DNA from 2 places in the Rhizobium arsenicireducens genome. Region 1 is predicted to be linked to the other one. Evidence: riboswitches for the same ligand, from Rfam matches in the RefSeq annotation. Region 1 holds a riboswitch; the other holds the start of a gene.
The links. A riboswitch is a leader RNA that binds a small molecule or an ion and turns the genes downstream of it on or off. The one in region 1 is predicted to bind S-adenosylmethionine.

Region 1 (8,889 bases):
CGCGCGTCTTGAGGTCGGGCGCCTCAAGCAGGGCCTGCTTTTCAGCAGGGCCAAAGGGCGACATCATCGACAGGGAATTGACCAGCGTGAGATTGCTGGCGCGTTCCACGCTTTCCCAGTCAGCTTCCAGTTTGTTGGCGTCGAGATAGGCGCGGAAGGCGGCAAGCAGGCCCGTACGGTCGACACTCGCCTCTTCCTCGGGCCCGCCCTTGAGGTCGGTGATGAAGGGAGCGATGCGGAAACTGCGATAGGGTTTGCTGCCGTTCACCTCCTCCAGCAGGCGGAAGCGACAAACGCCCCCGAGCGAGGTGACATAGCGGCCGTCGCCGGTTTCGGTGAGCGAGGTGATGCGGCCGATGCAGCCGACCTGGCAGAGCGCCGGGCGCTCCGGCAGGATGTCGCCGGTCAGCCCTTCGGAAAGCGCCGGCTGGATCATGCCGATCAGCCGGTTGCCCGCCATGGCCGCATCGAACATGGCCAGATAGCGCGGTTCGAAGACATTGAGCGGCAGCTGGCCGCCGGGCAAGAGCAGCACGCCGGCGATGGGAAACACCGGCAATGTCTCCGGCAGGTCGTTTGCGGTCAGATATCTGGCATTGCCGACTTGCATGACACCCCATTTCCGCGCGGCCCGAGACGGGCCGCCGCATCTTCATAATGTGGTTCGCGGCGCTGAAAACTCAAGGGCGCAAACGCCTGGAGCGTCACGAAAACAGGATCGACGACAGTTTGCGCCGTGCCATGATCGTTGCCGGATCCTTCGGTCCCCAGGCCTCGAAGAATTCGAGCAACTGACGGCGGGCCCCGTCGTCGTCGAAGGTGCGGTCGCGCTTCATGATCAGCAGCAGGTGCTCGGCCGCTTCCTCGCGCTTGCCGGACACATTGAGGATCTTGGCGAGCTTCAGGCGGGCTTCGTGGTCGTCCGGGTTGAGCGCCAGCGCATGTTCGAGGGCGGATGGATCGCCGAGCTTGCGGGCCTCGTCCATCTGCTCGATCTTCTTGGAAACGGCCTGGACCTCGGGTGCCTTGCGATGTTCGTCGGGCATGCCGGCGACGAGTTCGCGGGCGCGGTCGTGCTGGTCGGCGGCGAGCATGCATTCGGCCATACCGGCGGCGGCCTTGGCGTTTTCCGGGTCGGCCTGGAGGACGGCGCCGTAGAGCTGGGCCGCGCCATTGATGTCGCCGCTTGCGAGCAGGGCGATAGCCTCTTCGAGAACCGCTTCGATCTCGGCTGCCTGGTCGGCGCCGGCGGGACCGGCGACCTTGTCGATGAACTCGCGGATCTGGCTTTCCGGAACGGCGCCCATGAAGCCGTCGACCGGGCGGCCGTCGACAAAGGCGACAACGGCCGGGATCGACTGGATGCCAAGCTGGCCGGGAATGGACGGATGATCGTCGATGTTGAGCTTCACCAGCTTTACCCGGCCCTTCTCTTCACTGACCACCTTTTCGATCACCGGCGCGAGCTGCTTGCAGGGGCCGCACCAGGGCGCCCAGAAATCGACCAGGACCGGCTGGTTGCGGGATTCCTCCAGCACGTCCTTGGTGAAGCCCGCGGTCGTGGTGTCCTTGACGAGGGCGGCGGGGGCGGCTGGCACGGCCGCTGTTCCGCCGAAATGCGCCTGGGCCGTCATCTGGCCACTGTAGCCGCCATAGGGATTGCTGTTGTCGCTCATGGATCGTCTCCCGCATCTTCGGCCCTCGTGGGGCGTGTTTGCCGCTTAAGATCGTATGTCAGGCCGTGACTTTCAAGACAAGCGGCGTGTGGCCGGTCGCCTCGAGAAAGCGCAGCAGATCGTCGCGTCCGATCGATGTGGTCGCGTCGTTCGACAGCGGATGGCCGTTGATGATGTCGTGCTCCATCAGGTCCTGGTCGAGCACGAAGGTGACGTTGTGGCCGGTGTCGTTGATCGCGCCGAACACGGTGACCGCGCCCGGGATGACGCCGAGATAGTCCATCAGCTTTTCCGGCTTGCCGAAGGAAACCTTGCTGGCTGCGCCGATCAACGTGTGCACCGTTTTCAGATCGACGACGGCGTTCTCCTCGACGGTCAGCAGGAAGAACTGGTCCTTCTTGTCCTTGACGAAAAGGTTCTTGGTGTGGCCGCCGGGGATTTCGTCGCGCAGCGCCACCGATTCGGCCACCGTGAAAACCGGCTCGTGACCTTTCGTCTCGTGGCGAATTCCGAGGTCATCGAGGAAACGGTAGAGGTCTTCGGCGGTCTTCGGCTCTGTGGTCATCGATCTGCTCACGTGCGGGTCAGGGTTCCTGGCGAGGACGGGCAAATGCCCTTGCCGTGGAGTGATACGTCCGGGCACCGGCCTTGGCAATCGGCGGAAATGCGCGAAAGCCCGCGTTTGGAGGCGTTTGACCGCATGGGGAGAAGATTGCATTTTTTTCTCCAGACATTCGTCATTTCCCTGTTGCATTTGCAAAAATGTTGGGCCATATAGCGCCCGTCGCCGCAACATTCGGACGGCACCCGATCCACTGTCTACCCCCGGATCGAGGTTATGAGCGGGTGTAGCTCAGGGGTAGAGCACAACCTTGCCAAGGTTGGGGTCGGGCGTTCGAATCGCCTCACCCGCTCCAGTTTTTCTTCTTCCAGAAAACAAGAAATGATAGACCGCTTTGGTGGTCGCTTTGCGTTTGGTGGCGTGCGGCCCGAAGGCCGCCTTTTTCAGCTCTTCGAAAAGACGTAGTCCGTCTCCTGGCGCAGAACGTCGCCGGGGCGCAGCACGACGTTGGGGAAATCGGCGTGGTTGATCGCGTCCGGCCAGACCTGGGTTTCCAGGCAGAAGCCGGCGAAGGGGCCGTAGGCGCGGCCGTCGAGGCCGGGGACGGGCACGTCGAGATAGACGCCGGCGTAGAATTGCACGCCGGGTTCGGTCGTGCGCACTTCCATCGTCACCCCGGAATTGATGCTACGGGCGAGCGCCACCGACTGTTTCGCCATGCGCGCGGGAGACAGGCAGAAATTGTGGTCGTAGGGCACTTGTTTCCCGTCGCGGGCGATCGGGGCCATTTCGCGGAAATCAAAGGGCGTTCCGGCGACGGGCCGCAATTCGCCGGTCGGGATCAGGTCGCGGTCGACCGGCAGATAATGGTCGGCGGCGATCATCAGGTCGTGGCCGAGGATGTCGCTGCGGCCGTCGAGGTTGAAATAGGCGTGCTGGCAGAGGTTGACGGGCGTCGGGCGGTCGGCTTCGCTCTCGTAGACGACGGAAAGCACGCCCTCGTCCTTCAGGGTGTAGATCGCGCGGATGGTGCAGTTGCCGGGATAGCCGGCGCGGCCATCGGGATCGGTGACTTCCATCGTCACGTGGTCGTGGCCCAGGTCGACGATTGCCCAGTTCATCCGCGCCGTGCCGGTCGAGCCGCCATGCAGGTGGGTGGTGCCGCGTTCGTTGAGCTCCAGCTGGTAGTCGGCGCCGTCGATCGAGAAGCGGCCCTTGGCGATGCGGTTGGCGCAGCGGCCGGGAGAGGCGCCGCAATAGGGGGAATGCTGCTCATAGTCCTCGAAACGCTCGAAGCCGAGCACCAGGGGCGCGTCATGGCCGGCGAGCCGCAGGTCCTGGATCGCGGCGCCGAAGGTGATGATGCGTGCCGTCAGCCCGCCGCCGGACAGCGTCACCTGCTCGACCGTCTCGCCTGCCGTGGTCGTGCCGAAGATTTCCCTACCGGTCATGCCGTTCGCCCCGTTTGCGGTCTTTCGCCGTCTATCTCGCCAGTTCGCGCGCCGCCTCTTCAAGGCCGCCGAGCGTCAGCGGGTACATCCTGTTTCCCATCAGCTGGCGTATCATGCCGACCGACTGGGTGTAGCCCCAATAGTCCGGCTTCAAGGGGTTGATCCACAGGCTGCGACGAAAGTGAGCCGTCAGCCGGTCGATCCACACGGCGCCCGGCTCCGTGTTCCAGTGCTCGACCGAGCCGCCCGGCTGGCTGATCTCGTAGGGGCCCATCGAGGCGTCGCCGACGAAGATCAGCCGGTAGTCCGGGCCGAAGGTGCGGATGATGTCGTCGGTGCCGACGACTTCCGTCATGCGGCGACGATTGTCCTTCCACACCCGCTCATAGGGGCAATTGTGGAAGTAGAAATAGTCCATGTGGCGGAATTCCGAGCGGGCGGCGGAGAACAGTTCCTCCACGGTTCGCACATGGTCGTCCATCGAGCCGCCGATGTCGAAGAACATCAAGAGCTTGACGGCATTGCGCCGTTCGGGCCGGGTCTTCACGTCGAGATAACCGTGTTCGGCGGTGGCGCGGATGGTGCCGGAAAGATCGAATTCGTCCGCCGCCCCCTCGCGGATGAAGCGGCGCAGGCGGCGAAGCGCCACCTTGATGTTGCGGGTGCCGAGTTCGACGGTGTCGTCGAGGTTCCTGAACTCGCGCTTGTCCCAGACTCTCACCGCGCGGCGGTGGCGGCTTTCGTGCTGGCCGATGCGCACGCCTTCGGGATTGTAGCCATAGGCGCCGAAGGGCGAGGTGCCGGCCGTGCCGATCCATTTCGAGCCGCCCTGGTGGCGCTCCTTCTGTTCGGCGAGACGCTGGCGCAGCGTTTCCATCAGCTTGTCGAAGCCGCCGAGCGCCTCGACAAGCTTCCTGTCGTCCTCCGACAGGTGCTTTTCGGCGAGCTTTTTCAGCCAGTCTTGCGGGATCGGCACCTGATCCACGCCGTCGACCCCGCCGAACAGGCCTTCCATCCCGCCGAACATTTCGGAAAATACCCGGTCGAAGCGATCGATATGGCGCTCGTCCTTGATCAGCGTCGTGCGGGCGAGGAAGTAGAAGGCCTCGGTGTCGAAGTCTGCAAGCCCCTTCTCCATGCCTTCAAGCAGCACGAGGAATTCCCTGAGCGTCACCGGGATCCGCGCTTCCTTGAGCTTTAGGAAAAAGGGGATGAACATCGGTCTTCTAGCGCTCCTTGCCGCTGTGTGCCGTCAACGGCGATCGAGGCCGATCTCCTGCAAGTCGTACGGCGTCGTCTGGTAGATTTCGTTGATCCAGTTGCCGAACAGGAGATGCGCATGGCTGCGCCAGCGGTTGAGCGGGGTCAGGGTCGGATCGTTGTGCGGAAAATAGTCGTGCGGCATCTTGATCGGCACCCCGGAATTCACGTCGCGGAAATACTCGTCGCCGAGCGAGGTCGAATCATATTCGACGTGGTTGAACATGTAGAGCCGGTTGCCGCGCTTTTCATGCACGAGGCAGACGCCCATCTCGTCGGATTCCATCAGGATCTCGAGGTCCGGATGCTTCTCGATGTCCTCGCGGCGCACTTCCGTCCAGCGCGACACCGGCACCTGGAAGTCGTCGGAAAAGCCGTTGAGATAGACGGAGGCCGGCGACAGGTTGCGGTGGCGATAGACGCCGAAGGCCTTCTGTTTCAGCGCGTGCTTCGGCACCTTGTGGAAATGGTAGATGGCGGCCATGGCGCCCCAGCAGACATTCATCGTCGAATGGACGTTGGTTTCCGTCCAGTCGAGGATCTGCTGCATCTCGTTCCAGTAGGTCACGTCCTCATAGGCCAGGTTCTCGACCGGTGCGCCGGTGACGATGAAGCCGTCGAACTTGCGGTCCTTCACCTCTTCCCAGGTCTGGTAGAAGGACAGGAGATGTTCTTCCGAGGTGTTCTTGGCCTTGTGGCCGCCGATGCGCACGAGGGTCAGCTCGACCTGCAGCGGCGAGGCGCCGATCAGGCGGGCGAACTGGACCTCGGTCTTGATCTTGTTCGGCATGAGATTGAGCAGGCCGATCTGCAGCGGGCGGATATCCTGGCGGACGGCCACCGTTTCGGTCATCACCCGCACACCCTCGTGGACGAGGGTTTCAAAGGCGGGCAGCGTATCGGGTATCCTGATCGGCATCGTTTCTCATTCCCAGCATCGGCGGGCAAAACCGCAAAATAAAACCGGCGGCGAGAAATCGCGACCGGTGCAGGGGAAAATGACGACTTTCCTCGGCCCCTTTAGCGACTTCTTTAACGTGGCTGCAAGCCGGCCGGCCAAATCACCACGGGACCTGCTCTAGATAGCTTTCCTGTCGTCAAAGATCAATGGCGAAGCCTGCGGCTGCCAGATCGGGGATCGCGAGCAAGGTTTGCTACCGCTCCCGCCGCGCCATGAAAGCCAGGCGCTCGAACAGGTGCACGTCCTGCTCGTTCTTCAAAAGCGCGCCGTGCAGCTTGGGCAGGGCCTGTTTCGGATCGGCGCGCAGGTCGGCCGGGTCGACGTCTTCGGCGACCAGAAGGCGAATCCAGTCGAGTGCTTCCGAGGTCGAGGGCTTCTTGCGCAGGCCGGGCGTCTCGCGGATCTCGTAGAACTGGGTGAGGGCATTGCGAATCAGCGTCTGCTTGATGCCGGGATAATGGACCTCGACGATGCGCGTCAGCGTGTCGGCATCGGGGAAGCGGATGTAGTGGAAGAAGCAGCGGCGCAGGAAGGCGTCCGGCAGTTCCTTCTCGTTGTTCGAGGTGATGATGACGATCGGGCGAACGGAAGCCTTCACCGTCTCGCCGGTCTCGTAGACATGGAATTCCATGCGGTCGAGTTCCTGCAAAAGGTCGTTGGGGAACTCGATGTCGGCCTTGTCGATCTCGTCGATCAGGAGAACGGTCTTCCTGCCGGCGGCGAAGGCCTGCCAGAGCTTGCCCTGGCGGATGTAGTTGCCGACGTCGTTGACCCGCGCGTCGCCGAGCTGGCTGTCGCGCAGGCGCGAGACCGCGTCATATTCGTAGAGGCCCTGCTGCGCCTTGGTGGTCGACTTGATGCTCCATTCGATCATGTCGAGGCCAAGCGCTGACGCCACCTGGCGGGCGAGCTCGGTCTTGCCGGTGCCGGGTTCGCCTTTGACGAGTAGCGGCCGCTCGAGCGCGATGGCCGCATTGACGGCGACCATCAGGTCCTTGTCGGCGATGTAGTCGGCGGTACCGGTGAACTGCATGCGGATCTTCCTGGCTGGTCTTTGGCGGTGAACCTAGTGGCGCAAAGGGTGCAGTGCAAGATGGCGAGGCGGTTCTGGCTACGGCGGCGCGGCAGATAAGGCTTGTAAAAATGCAGGAATCTGACAGGCTGAAACCAGCGATACACAACGCTTGTTCCTGTTCGGACGCTGATTTCCAGACAAGAAGGGTACTGGAACACAGCGCGCATTTTCTCGGCAGATCCAGCCAGACATTCGCCACCATCCGCCACATTTGCTCCGAAGCGAAGATTTCTACCGATAGCAGACCGACGATCACCCGTTCCCGATCAAGCGCTGCCACTAAAGGCGGCCCGCGATCCTTCACCGAAGGAAGACACCCATGGCCAAAGGTCAGGTACGTTCGAACCGCGAAGCCCGAAAACCCAAGAAGGACAAGACCAAGGCCGATGCGCCGAAGACGTCCGGCTTCACCACCCAGCTGAAGAATGCCGAAACCGCCAAGGACGGCACCGCCAAGCGCTGAGGCGCCGTCGACGTCCAGCGACCGCCACGTGACCAGGCATCGTGCCCGGCCTGATCGGCACACTGGTGCCCGGTCAGGCGGCGAGGGCGAAGAGGAAACGGCCTTTCCCTTCTCGGCCCATATGCGCTATGGGCTCATCCATGACGGACACGACCTTCACGATCCTGCTCGGCGGGGCGCTCACCCCGACCGAGCGGCTGAAAGCCGCGGTCGCGGGAAGCCGCGCCATCGCGGCCGACGGCGGCATGCGCCATGCGGTCACGCTCGGCCTTTCGCCGGAGCTTTGGGTCGGCGATTTCGACAGTTCCGAGGATCTCGCGGCCGAGGATTTTCCCGGCGTGCCTCGCCTGCCCTATCCGGCGCAGAAGGCCTCGACCGATGGTGCGATCGCCGTCGAGGAGGCGCTGTCGCGCGGGGCAAAGCGTCTCGTTCTGGCCGGCGCGCTCGGCGGGGAGCGTTCGGATCATGCGCTGATGCATCTGCTGTCGGGCATGGCGCTGGCCAAGGGCGGCATCGAAGTGATGATGAGTTCCGGTACGGAGGAAGCCTTTCCGCTGCTTGGCGACGACTTCACGCTCGATCTGCCAAAGGGCTCGCTGTTCTCGGTGCTCGGCCTCTCCCCGCTTGCTGGGCTGTCGATCGGCAATGCCCGCTATCCGCTCACTGATTTCGCGCTGCCCTTCGGGTCGTCGCGCACCATTTCCAACGTCGCGGAAGGTCCCGTGCGCTTCTCGCTGAAAAGCGGCGATGCGGTCGTCCTTGCCCGTCCTTACGATTTTTCCGGAGCTTGACCTTGGCGCCTCCCATTCTCAAACTCGATGATATCCTGCTATCCTTCGGCGGCGCGCCGCTTTTGAACGGCGCCAGCCTTCAGGTGGAGCCTGGCGACCGCATCTGCCTGGTCGGACGCAACGGCTCGGGCAAGTCGACGCTGATGAAGATCGCCGCCGGCATGGTCGAGGCGCAGTCGGGCGAGGTGTTCCGTCATCCGTCCGCGACGATCCGCTATCTCGAGCAGGCGCCCGATTTCGGCGCCTACAAGACCGTGCAGGCCTATGCCGAGGCGGGGCTTGGACCGGGCGACGATCCGTATCGCGTCACCTATCTGCTCGAACATCTGGGGCTTTCCGGCCAGGAAGATCCGGCGAGCCTTTCGGGCGGCGAGGCGCGCCGCGCGGCGCTGGCCCGCGTCATGGCGCCCGAACCGGACATCCTGATGCTCGACGAGCCGACCAACCATCTCGACCTGCCGACCATCGAATGGCTGGAAGGCGAACTGGCCAAGAGCCGCAGCGCGCTGGTGGTCATTTCGCATGACCGTCGCTTCCTTGAGAAGGTCTCGACCGCCACGGTTTGGCTCGATCGCGGCTTGTCGCGCCGGCTCAATCGCGGCTTCGGCCATTTCGAGGAATGGCGCGACAAGGTGCTGGAAGAGGAAGAG
Region 2 (8,889 bases), 790 kb from region 1:
CCACGCGACGACCAAACAGGGCATCGGCGTCCTCGCCCAAAAGGGCGGCGTCCTTGTTGCGGGCAAAGCGCGCCGGCAACTGCATATAGGGCCGGCTGAAGGAGAAGCGGCTGCGCAGATCGTCGCTTACCGCAATCCCCGCCAGCACCGCATCGCCCTGGCCACCGGACAGCGCGGCCTCCAGCTCGGCAAAGGGCAAGGCCTGGATCTGGCATTTCGCCTCGATGGTGAGTTCAGCACAAATGGCGCGCGCCAGTTCGACATGGAAGCCCGAGAGCCGGCCCGTCTGGTCGGCGAAATTGAAAGGCGGAAAATCGGTCGTCGTCAGGAAGCGCAGGCGCAACAGGCTGGACAGGTCCGGACGCGGCAGGCGTTCACGGGCGTCGAACAGCACCGGCAAGTCCCCTGCCGCAGATTGGCGGGAGGGCAGGCCGGCCGCAAGAACTGCGCACGCCAGCACAACTAAAAAGCGCGCCCCCCTGAAATACAGGGATGAAACTATTGCGTGTATCATTATGATCCGCTTCCGGGGATAGCTGGGACGTCATCGACTGGTGACGGTGTATCAGAATGATGCAGCTCGGGGAATATGGTGGTTGCCCGCAGGCGGCCGCCGGGGGAACTCATGCGCCGTCGCCTTTAGAGCCTGCCCCGGGGGAACCGGTGGCGGAAAACGCCTCTCTTGTCGCGCTGCGCGAAGAAGCGCTGGTCCTAAAGTCTCTCGGCCTGTCGAAACCGCTGATTTCCCGCATGGCGGTGCGGGCCGCCGCGTGCGGCACGACAATCGAGGAGGAGTTGCTGGCGAGCGGCCACGTCGAGGAACAGGCCTACTACGGTTCCCTGGCACGGCTTGCACGCCTTGACTTCGTCGACACCATCCCCGATGGGGCCGTCATCGACAATCGTGGAATAGACAGCCAGTTGGCACGCCCTACCCTTATCCGGCTCCACGATCAGACGCGTCCGCCGCGGACCCTTATCGCGCCCGAAGCGCGGCGCATACACCACCTCCTTGCAAGCCTTGAGCGCCGACCCGGGCTTCGCCGGTCACTGGCCATTGCCTCCGCCTCGACCATCCGCAGGGCTGCCTGGCAAGCAGGTGCTGAGCGGCGCGTGCGCGCAACCGTCGGGGCTTTGTTCGAAGAGAAGCCCGATTTTTCCGCCCGCACCGTTCTGACGGGGCGACAGGGCTTCTGGGCAGGCCTGGCCGTCAGCGCAACCGCCGTCTGCATCGTGGCGCTACCGGGCATGGCGGCAAAGGGGCTTCATCTTGCGCTGTCACTGACCTACCTCGCAGCGCTCGGCCTGCGTGTGGGGGCGCTCATACATCCTTGCCGCCCGCGGCCGGGTCATGCCCTGGCGCCAGCACCTGTGACCGAGGAAGCTCTGCCCATCTATACCGTGATGGTGGCGCTCTACCGTGAGGCGGAGATTGCGCCCCAGCTTCTCGCGGCGCTCGAACGCCTCGACTGGCCACGCACGCGCCTCGACGTCAAGCTGGTGTGCGAAGCCGACGACACCGATACCCTGGCGGCGATCCGGGCGCTGAACCCGCCCCGTCATGTCGAGATCGTCGAGGTGCCCGCAATGGCGCCGAGAACCAAGCCCAAGGCCCTCAGCTACGCGCTGGCGGGTGTGCGCGGCGATTACCTGGCGATTTTCGACGCCGAGGACCGGCCGCATCCCGGCCAACTCAGGGAAGCCTACGAGACTTTCCGTTCATCGCCCGACGAGATCGCCTGTCTCCAGGCACCGCTGATCATCGCAAACCTGCATCAGTCCTTCACCAGCGCGCTCTTCGCGCTCGAATATGCCGCGCTGTTCCGCCGCATGCTGCCGGTGCTCGCCCGTTTTCGCATGCCGCTGCCGCTCGGGGGCACATCGAATCATTTCCGCACCGGGCCCTTGAAGAACGTCGGCGGATGGGATCCCTACAATGTCACCGAGGATGCCGATCTCGGCATGCGGCTGTACCGGCTTGGTTACCGGTCCGGGACCATCCGGTGTCAGACGCTGGAGGATGCTCCGACCAACCGACACATTTGGCTCGGTCAGCGCACCCGCTGGTTCAAGGGCTGGCTGCAGACCTGGCTGGTGGTCATGCGCGATCCGTCGCGCACGATCCGAGAAATGGGGTCTTCCGCCTTTGCAGCCTTTCAGCTCTTGATCGGCGGCATGCTCATATCGGCTCTCGGTCACCCGCTGATCATGGTCTTTCTCGTCTCCACGGGTGTGGCCATGCTGCAGACGCCGGCCGAGGCTGTCGGGGTCTTCGAGACGGTGCTTTTCACGATCGACATCACCAATATCTTCGGCAGCTATGCCGTCTTCGTGGCCCTCGGCCTGACGGCGATGACCAAGCACGAACGGGACCGGATCGGTTGGCGCTGGGCGGGCGTTCCCCTCTACTGGATGATGACGTCCTTCGCCGCCTGGAAAGCGGTCTTCGAACTGCGCTCGAAACCTTTCTTCTGGAACAAGACACCGCATCAGCCGCGCCAAGCTGCCGATACGGCAGAGAGAGCCGTAGAGACGCGACAGACGGGCGCGCCGGCCCTTGCAGGCGAGGTCCCTGCTTGACCCCGATCCAGTGAGGGAGCACATCTGCGGTGCTGGACAGGCCCATGTGCCGGTGCAGCTATTGGGGTGACTGGCCATCAAGGAGACCGCGGCTTGGCGGCGACGGATGAAAAGAGTGGAATGGCCCATTGGCGCAGGCTGCCCGGCGCGATCTGGGCGATCGGCTTCGTCTCGCTTTTCATGGATATTTCCTCCGAAATGATCCACGCCGTGCTGCCGCTCTACCTGGTGACGGTGCTCGGCACCTCGACGCTGACGGTGGGCATCATCGAGGGGATCGCCGAGGCAACGGCAGCGATCACCAAGGTGTTTTCCGGCGCGCTCAGCGACTGGCTGGGCAAGCGCAAGTTTCTGGCGGCGCTGGGTTATGGCCTCGCCGCCCTCACCAAACCGATCTTCCCGCTCGCGCCGAGCGTGGCCTGGCTGATCGCGGCCCGCTTCATCGACCGTATCGGCAAGGGCATCCGCGGCGCCCCCCGCGACGCGCTGGTTGCCGACATTTCCCCACCGGACCTACGCGGTGCGAGCTTCGGGCTCAGGCAGTCGCTCGACACGCTGGGTGCGCTGCTCGGGCCGCTGCTCGCCATCGCGTTGATGTGGGCCTTCAGCAATGATTTTACCCTCGTCTTCTGGATCGCCGTCATTCCCGCCGTCATCTCCGCCGGGTTGATCATCGTTGCGGTGAAAGAGCCGAAGCGCGAGGCGCCTGTGCGCAAGGTGCGCATGCCGCTCAGCCGCAGCGAACTTGGTCGGCTCAGCGCCAACTACTGGTGGGTGGTCGCAGTCGCTTCGGCCTTCACCCTGGCGCGGTTCAGCGAAGCCTTCCTCGTGCTCAAGGGACAGGATATCGGCTTGCCGCTCGCGTTGGTCCCGATGGTGATGGTGGTGATGAACGTCGCCTACTTCATCTCCGCCTATCCGGTCGGCGCGCTTTCGGACCGAATGAGCCGGACAAAATTGCTCGTCATCGGCTTGGTCCTGCTTCTCGCCGCCGATCTCGTGCTTGCATTTTCCTCGGCGCTAACCGGTCTGTTGCTCGGCGCCACGCTCTGGGGTTTGCACATGGGATTTACTCAGGGAGTGCTTGCGACGCTCGTCGCCGATACCGCGCCGGCCGAACTGCGCGGCACCGCGTTCGGCGTGTTCAACCTGATGACGGGGGTGGTGCTTCTGGCCGCGAGCGTCATCGCCGGCTTGCTGTGGGATGCGACCGGCCCGATGGGCACATTCCTCGCAGGCGCGGGCTTCACACTCGTGACGCTTGCAGGACTGGCGTGGCTCGAAGCCCGGCGCCGGCGCAACGGAAGCGGGACTGAAACCGGAAATTAGCTGGGCAATACGGTGAAGATAGGAGTGGCTGGAGCGGGTGAAGGGAATCGAACCCTCGTATTCAGCTTGGGAAGCTGCTGCTCTACCATTGAGCTACACCCGCGCGGCCCGCACAGTTCCAACAGTTGCGGCGCCCTGTCAAGGGAGAATGCGGCGCGCTGCGCAAGGAAGATGTTAACCTCCGCTCGTGACAATGGCGGGATATTTCCAGTCTTTTTCCCTTCGGTCAGCCATCATGCATGCCCTGCGCAACCTGCTTCAATCGCGACGTTTCGAAAACACGATTACGTTTCTGATCCTCTTGAATGCCATCACGCTGGGTCTCGAGACGTCACCCGTGATCATGCATCACTTCGGAACCGCGCTTCACGCCGCCGATCAGACCCTGCTTGCCATCTTCATAATCGAATTGCTCATCAAGCTCCTGCTCTATCGCCGCAATTTTTTCCGCGAACCCTGGCGGATCTTCGACCTGCTCGTCATCGCCATTTCCGTGGTGCCAAGCACCGAAAGCATCTCAATCCTGCGCGCCTTGCGCGTCATCCGGCTTTTCCGTCTGATCTCGATGGTGCCGTCAATGCGCCGGGTGGTCGGCGGGCTATTCTCCGCGCTCCCGGAATGGGATCGATCTTCCTGCTGCTGAGCCTCGTCTTCTACGTCTCCTCGGTCGCAGCGACCAAGCTGTTCGCCGCCGATTTTCCCGAACTTTTCGGGACGATTGCCGCCTCGGCCTTCACCCTGTTCCAGGTCATGACGCTCGAAGGCTGGACCGGAGAAGTGGTGCGACCGATCATGGCCGTGCATCCGCTCGCCTGGGTGTTCTTCATCCCGTTCATCATTGCCACGTCGTTTACCGTGCTCAACCTGTTCATCGGCATCATCGTCTCGTCGATGCAGGCCGAGCATGAAATCCCGACGCAGGTCGGCCAGGAACAGATGATCGAGGACCAGAGAAAGATCCTGTCCGAGCTGCAGGAACTGCGGCGCGAACTCGCGACGTTCCGGCGCGAGCGTGGGTCAACCCAGCCGGAAATGCTTTGATAGTTTCAGGCCCTGCGCCTGGTAGTTGGAGCCGAGGCCGGAACCGTAAAGGCCTTGCGGAAGCTGCTGCATGTGTTCGTAGACCAGACGGCCGATCACCTGACCGTGCTCGAGGATGAAGGGCACTTCGTGGCTGCGCACTTCCAAGACCGCCCGGCTTCCCGAGCCGCCGGCGGCGGCATGGCCGAAACCGGGGTCGAAGAAGCCGGCATAATGCACGCGGAATTCGCCGACCAGCGGATCATAGGGCGTCATTTCCGCCGCATAGAGCGGCGGCACGTGCACAGCCTCGTTGGAGACGAGGATGTAGAACTCGTCCGGATCGAGGATCAGTTCGTCGGCACCGCGGCTGTAGAGCGGCTCCCAGAAGTCGAGCACGTCGTGCGCGGCCTTCTTGTCGACGTCGATCACGCCGGTATGGTGCTTGCCGCGATAGCCGATCAGGCCGTCATCGCCGGTGCCTTTCAGGTCGATCGACAGCGCGATGCCGCCGCCCGAGACGTTCGGCGCTTCGCTAGCAACCAGCGTCTCTGTCGCATGCAGGTCGAGCAGTTCACGCTCGCCGAGCAAGGCCTGGCCGACGCGGAAGCGGATCTGCGACAGGCGCGAGCCGCGCCGCACGATGACCGGGAAGGTGCGCGGGGAGATCTCCAGATAGAGCGGCCCCTTGTAGCCGGCCGGGATCTTGTCGAATTCCTGGGCATAATCGACCATGACCCGGGTAAAAATGTCGAGGCGGCCGGTCGAGCTCTTCGGATTGGCGGATGCCGACATTTCCGCCGGCAGATCGAGGCTTTCCATCAACGGAACGATATAGACGCATCCGGTCTCGAGCACGGCGCCGTTTTCCAGGTCGATCTCGTGCAGGGTCAGCCGCTCGAGCTTGTCGGCAACCGTGTGGGCGCGGCCGGGCATAAAGCTCGCGCGCACGCGCAACGCCTTCGCGCCAAGGCGGAGGTCGAGGCTGGCCGGCTGGATCTGATCATGGTCGAGCATCTTCTCGCTCATTAGCCGGCCTTCGCCGAAGAGCGTGCCGATGGCACTGTCCGAGAGAATGCCCGTGGTCCTGGTCATCTTGTTTCATCCTGTTTGGGCCCGACAAAACCAAAGTCGAGGAATTGACGCAAGTCCGTGTTGGGCGTATGGCAGGCTTATCCCGTGGTGATTTGGCCGGTCGGCTTGCAGCCACGTTAAACAAATGGCTAAAGAGACCGGGTGCTAGAAACCGGTCCGATTTCGCGACCGGTTTTTTTGTATGCGAGAGGCTTAAGTGGCATGAGCAAGAACTGGCGTCCGGCAACCCAACTGGTCCATGGCGGAACCCTGCGTTCGCCCTACGGTGAAACGTCCGAGGCAATCTTCCTGACCCAGGGTTTCGTCTATGAGACCTCGGAAGCGGCAGAAGCGCGCTTCAAGGGTGAGACGGACGGCTATATCTACGCTCGCTACGGCAGCCCGACCAATGACATGTTCGAAAAGCGCATGTGCCTGCTCGAAGGCGCCGAAGACGCCCGCGCCATGGCCTCGGGCATGGCCGCCGTCGCGGCCGCCGTGCTGTGCCAGGTGAAGGCCGGCGACCATATCGTCGCGGCGCGCGCCCTGTTCGGTTCGTGCCGCTATGTCGTCGAGACGCTGGCGCCGCGCTACGGCGTCGAGTGTACGCTGGTCGACGGCCGGGATCTGAAGAACTGGGAAGCGGCGATCCGGCCGAACACCAAGGTAATGTTCCTCGAAAGCCCGACCAATCCGACGCTCGAAGTCGTCGACATCGCCGGCGTCGCCAAGCTCGCCGACCAGGTCGGCGCCACGCTGATCGTCGACAATGTCTTTGCCACCCCCCTCTTCCAGAAGCCGCTCGAACTCGGCGCCCATGTGGTGGTCTATTCGGCAACCAAGCATATCGACGGTCAGGGCCGCTGCCTCGGCGGCGTCGTGCTCTCGTCGAAGGACTGGATCACCGAGAACCTGCAGGACTATTTCCGCCATACCGGTCCGGCCATGTCGCCGTTCAACGCCTGGACGCTGCTGAAGGGCGTCGAGACCCTGCCGCTGCGCGTCAAGCAGCAGACGGCCAATGCCGCAGCGATCGCCGACTTCCTGGCCGAGCAGCCGCAGGTCGCCAAGGTGATCTATCCCGGTCGCGCCGACCATCCGCAGGCCGACATCGTCGCCAAGCAGATGACCGGCGGTTCGACGCTCGTCGCCTTCGAGATGAAGGGCGGCAAGGACGCGGCCTTCAAGCTGCAGAACGCGCTGGAGATCGTCAAGATTTCCAACAATCTCGGCGATGCCAAGAGCCTGATTACCCATCCGGCCACGACGACGCACAAGAACCTGACGGACGAGGCACGGGCCGAACTCGGCATGTCCGGCGGCACGGTACGTCTTTCCTGCGGCATCGAGGATACGCAGGACCTGCTTGAGGATTTTGCCCGCGCCATGGCAAGCGTCGGCGCCTGAGCGCCGTTCCTGGCCTGCAATGACCTAGAAAAGTCCGGGCACGCGGCTTGCGCGCTCGGACCGAGGTCCTTAACCCCAACGGTTAGCATTAACAACAAAATGTGCGCGACGCCGGACGCTTTGGCAGGCCGGCGCGCTTGTATTTTTTCCTCATCACGCCATGCTGTAAGCTATGTTTAGTGATGCTTTGAAAAGGTCCAGTGCATGTACCGCGCCGTGACACGCGACATCGAGGTCAGTGTCGAACCCTATTACCTGGAGGAGCAATCCGATCCGGAAGACAGCCGCTATGTCTGGGGCTATCGCATCGTGATCGCGAACCACTCCGCGGCATCCGTTCGCCTCATGCACCGCTACTGGAACATCACCGACCAGAACGGCCAGGTCGACGAAGTGCACGGGCCGGGCGTTATCGGCGAGCAACCGCGCCTGAGACCCGGCGATACCTATGAATATTCCTCGGGCTGCCCGCTCGACACGCCGTCTGGTATGATGTTCGGGCATTACCAGATGGAATCCGATGACGGCGAGATCTTCGACGTCGCCATACCGGCCTTTTCGCTCGATGCACCGGGAATGCTGCGCGTGCTGAACTGACAACGGCAGGGCCTTCGCCCTGCCGTCACCCTATTTCACATTCTCGCCCTTGCTCAGGCGTTCACGACTTCCGCCGCCTCGTAGCGATAGGTGGTCGAGCAGAACTCGCAGGTCACCGTAATGGCGCCATCCGTCTGGCTGGCATCGATCTCTTCCTGAGAGAAGCTCGACAGCACGCCCTTGATCTTTTCGCGCGAGCAACTGCAGCGATCGTAGACGGCGTGAGGCTCGTAGACCCGAACGCCGCGCTCGTGGAACAGACGGTAAAGCAGCCGTTCCGCGCCGATTTGCGGATCGGTCAGCTCGTCGGCGTCGATCGTGTCGACCAGCATGCGCGCTTCCGCCCAGGCATCGTCGTCCGAGTGCGGTCTCTCTCCATTGTCGCCATCGCCGCCATGCAGGTCGGAATGGCGTATGCGCTCCGGTGCCTCGGGCAGGAACTGCGCGATCAGCCCGCCGGCCCGCCAGGTGCGGCGCGGCCGACCTTCCTCGTCGCGATCGAAGAACTCGGCGGCACCGAGGCGAACCCGCGTCGGGATCTGCTCCGACTGGCGGAAATAGACCCCGGCGATGTCCTCGAGCGAGGCGCCGTCGAGCGGCACGATGCCCTGATAGGGCTGCATGAAATTGCCCTGGTCGATGGTGAGCGCCAGCACGCCCGCACCCAGTAGCTGTTCAGGCGAGGTGAGACCGGCAGCGACCGCTTCCGCCAACCGCTCCTCGTCGAAGCGGGCATAGGCTCGGACGTTTTCCGGCGAGGCGAAGTCGGCGACCAGCAGGTCGACCGGACCGTCGCTCTTGGTCTGCACGGTGAACTTGCCCTCGAATTTCAGCGAGGTGCCTATCAGCACCGTCAGCACGATCGCCTCGGCCAGCAGCCGG

Region 2: it holds a riboswitch for S-adenosylmethionine, as region 1 does, so the genes downstream of both, ACWPVA_RS14085 (O-succinylhomoserine sulfhydrylase) here and metA (homoserine O-acetyltransferase MetA) in region 1, are expected to answer to the same signal.

The regions. Positions count from the first base shown of each region.
Region 1 is NZ_CAXHYK020000001.1:3,616,976-3,625,864, forward strand. It holds gene ACWPVA_RS17925 (LON peptidase substrate-binding domain-containing protein) at 1-610, opposite strand, end outside; gene trxA (thioredoxin) at 705-1,676, opposite strand; gene ACWPVA_RS17935 (prolyl-tRNA synthetase associated domain-containing protein) at 1,735-2,241, opposite strand; tRNA gene ACWPVA_RS17940 (tRNA-Gly) at 2,519-2,593, shown strand; gene ACWPVA_RS17945 (aldose epimerase family protein) at 2,682-3,689, opposite strand; gene ACWPVA_RS17950 (vWA domain-containing protein) at 3,721-4,908, opposite strand; gene metA (homoserine O-acetyltransferase MetA) at 4,942-5,868, opposite strand; SAM riboswitch at 5,949-6,027, opposite strand; gene ACWPVA_RS17960 (AAA family ATPase) at 6,104-6,943, opposite strand; gene ACWPVA_RS17965 (hypothetical protein) at 7,305-7,448, shown strand; gene ACWPVA_RS17970 (thiamine diphosphokinase) at 7,589-8,239, shown strand; gene ACWPVA_RS17975 (ABC-F family ATP-binding cassette domain-containing protein) at 8,242-8,889, shown strand, end outside.
Region 2 is NZ_CAXHYK020000001.1:2,824,105-2,832,993, forward strand. It holds gene ACWPVA_RS14055 (transporter substrate-binding domain-containing protein) at 1-514, opposite strand, end outside; gene ACWPVA_RS14060 (glycosyltransferase family 2 protein) at 571-2,580, shown strand; gene ACWPVA_RS14065 (MFS transporter) at 2,701-3,909, shown strand; tRNA gene ACWPVA_RS14070 (tRNA-Gly) at 3,939-4,012, opposite strand; partial or broken gene ACWPVA_RS14075 (ion transporter) at 4,145-4,950, shown strand; gene ACWPVA_RS14080 (2'-deoxycytidine 5'-triphosphate deaminase) at 4,927-6,024, opposite strand; SAM riboswitch at 6,099-6,177, shown strand; gene ACWPVA_RS14085 (O-succinylhomoserine sulfhydrylase) at 6,226-7,410, shown strand; gene apaG (Co2+/Mg2+ efflux protein ApaG) at 7,615-8,007, shown strand; gene ACWPVA_RS14095 (Hsp33 family molecular chaperone) at 8,061-8,889, opposite strand, start outside.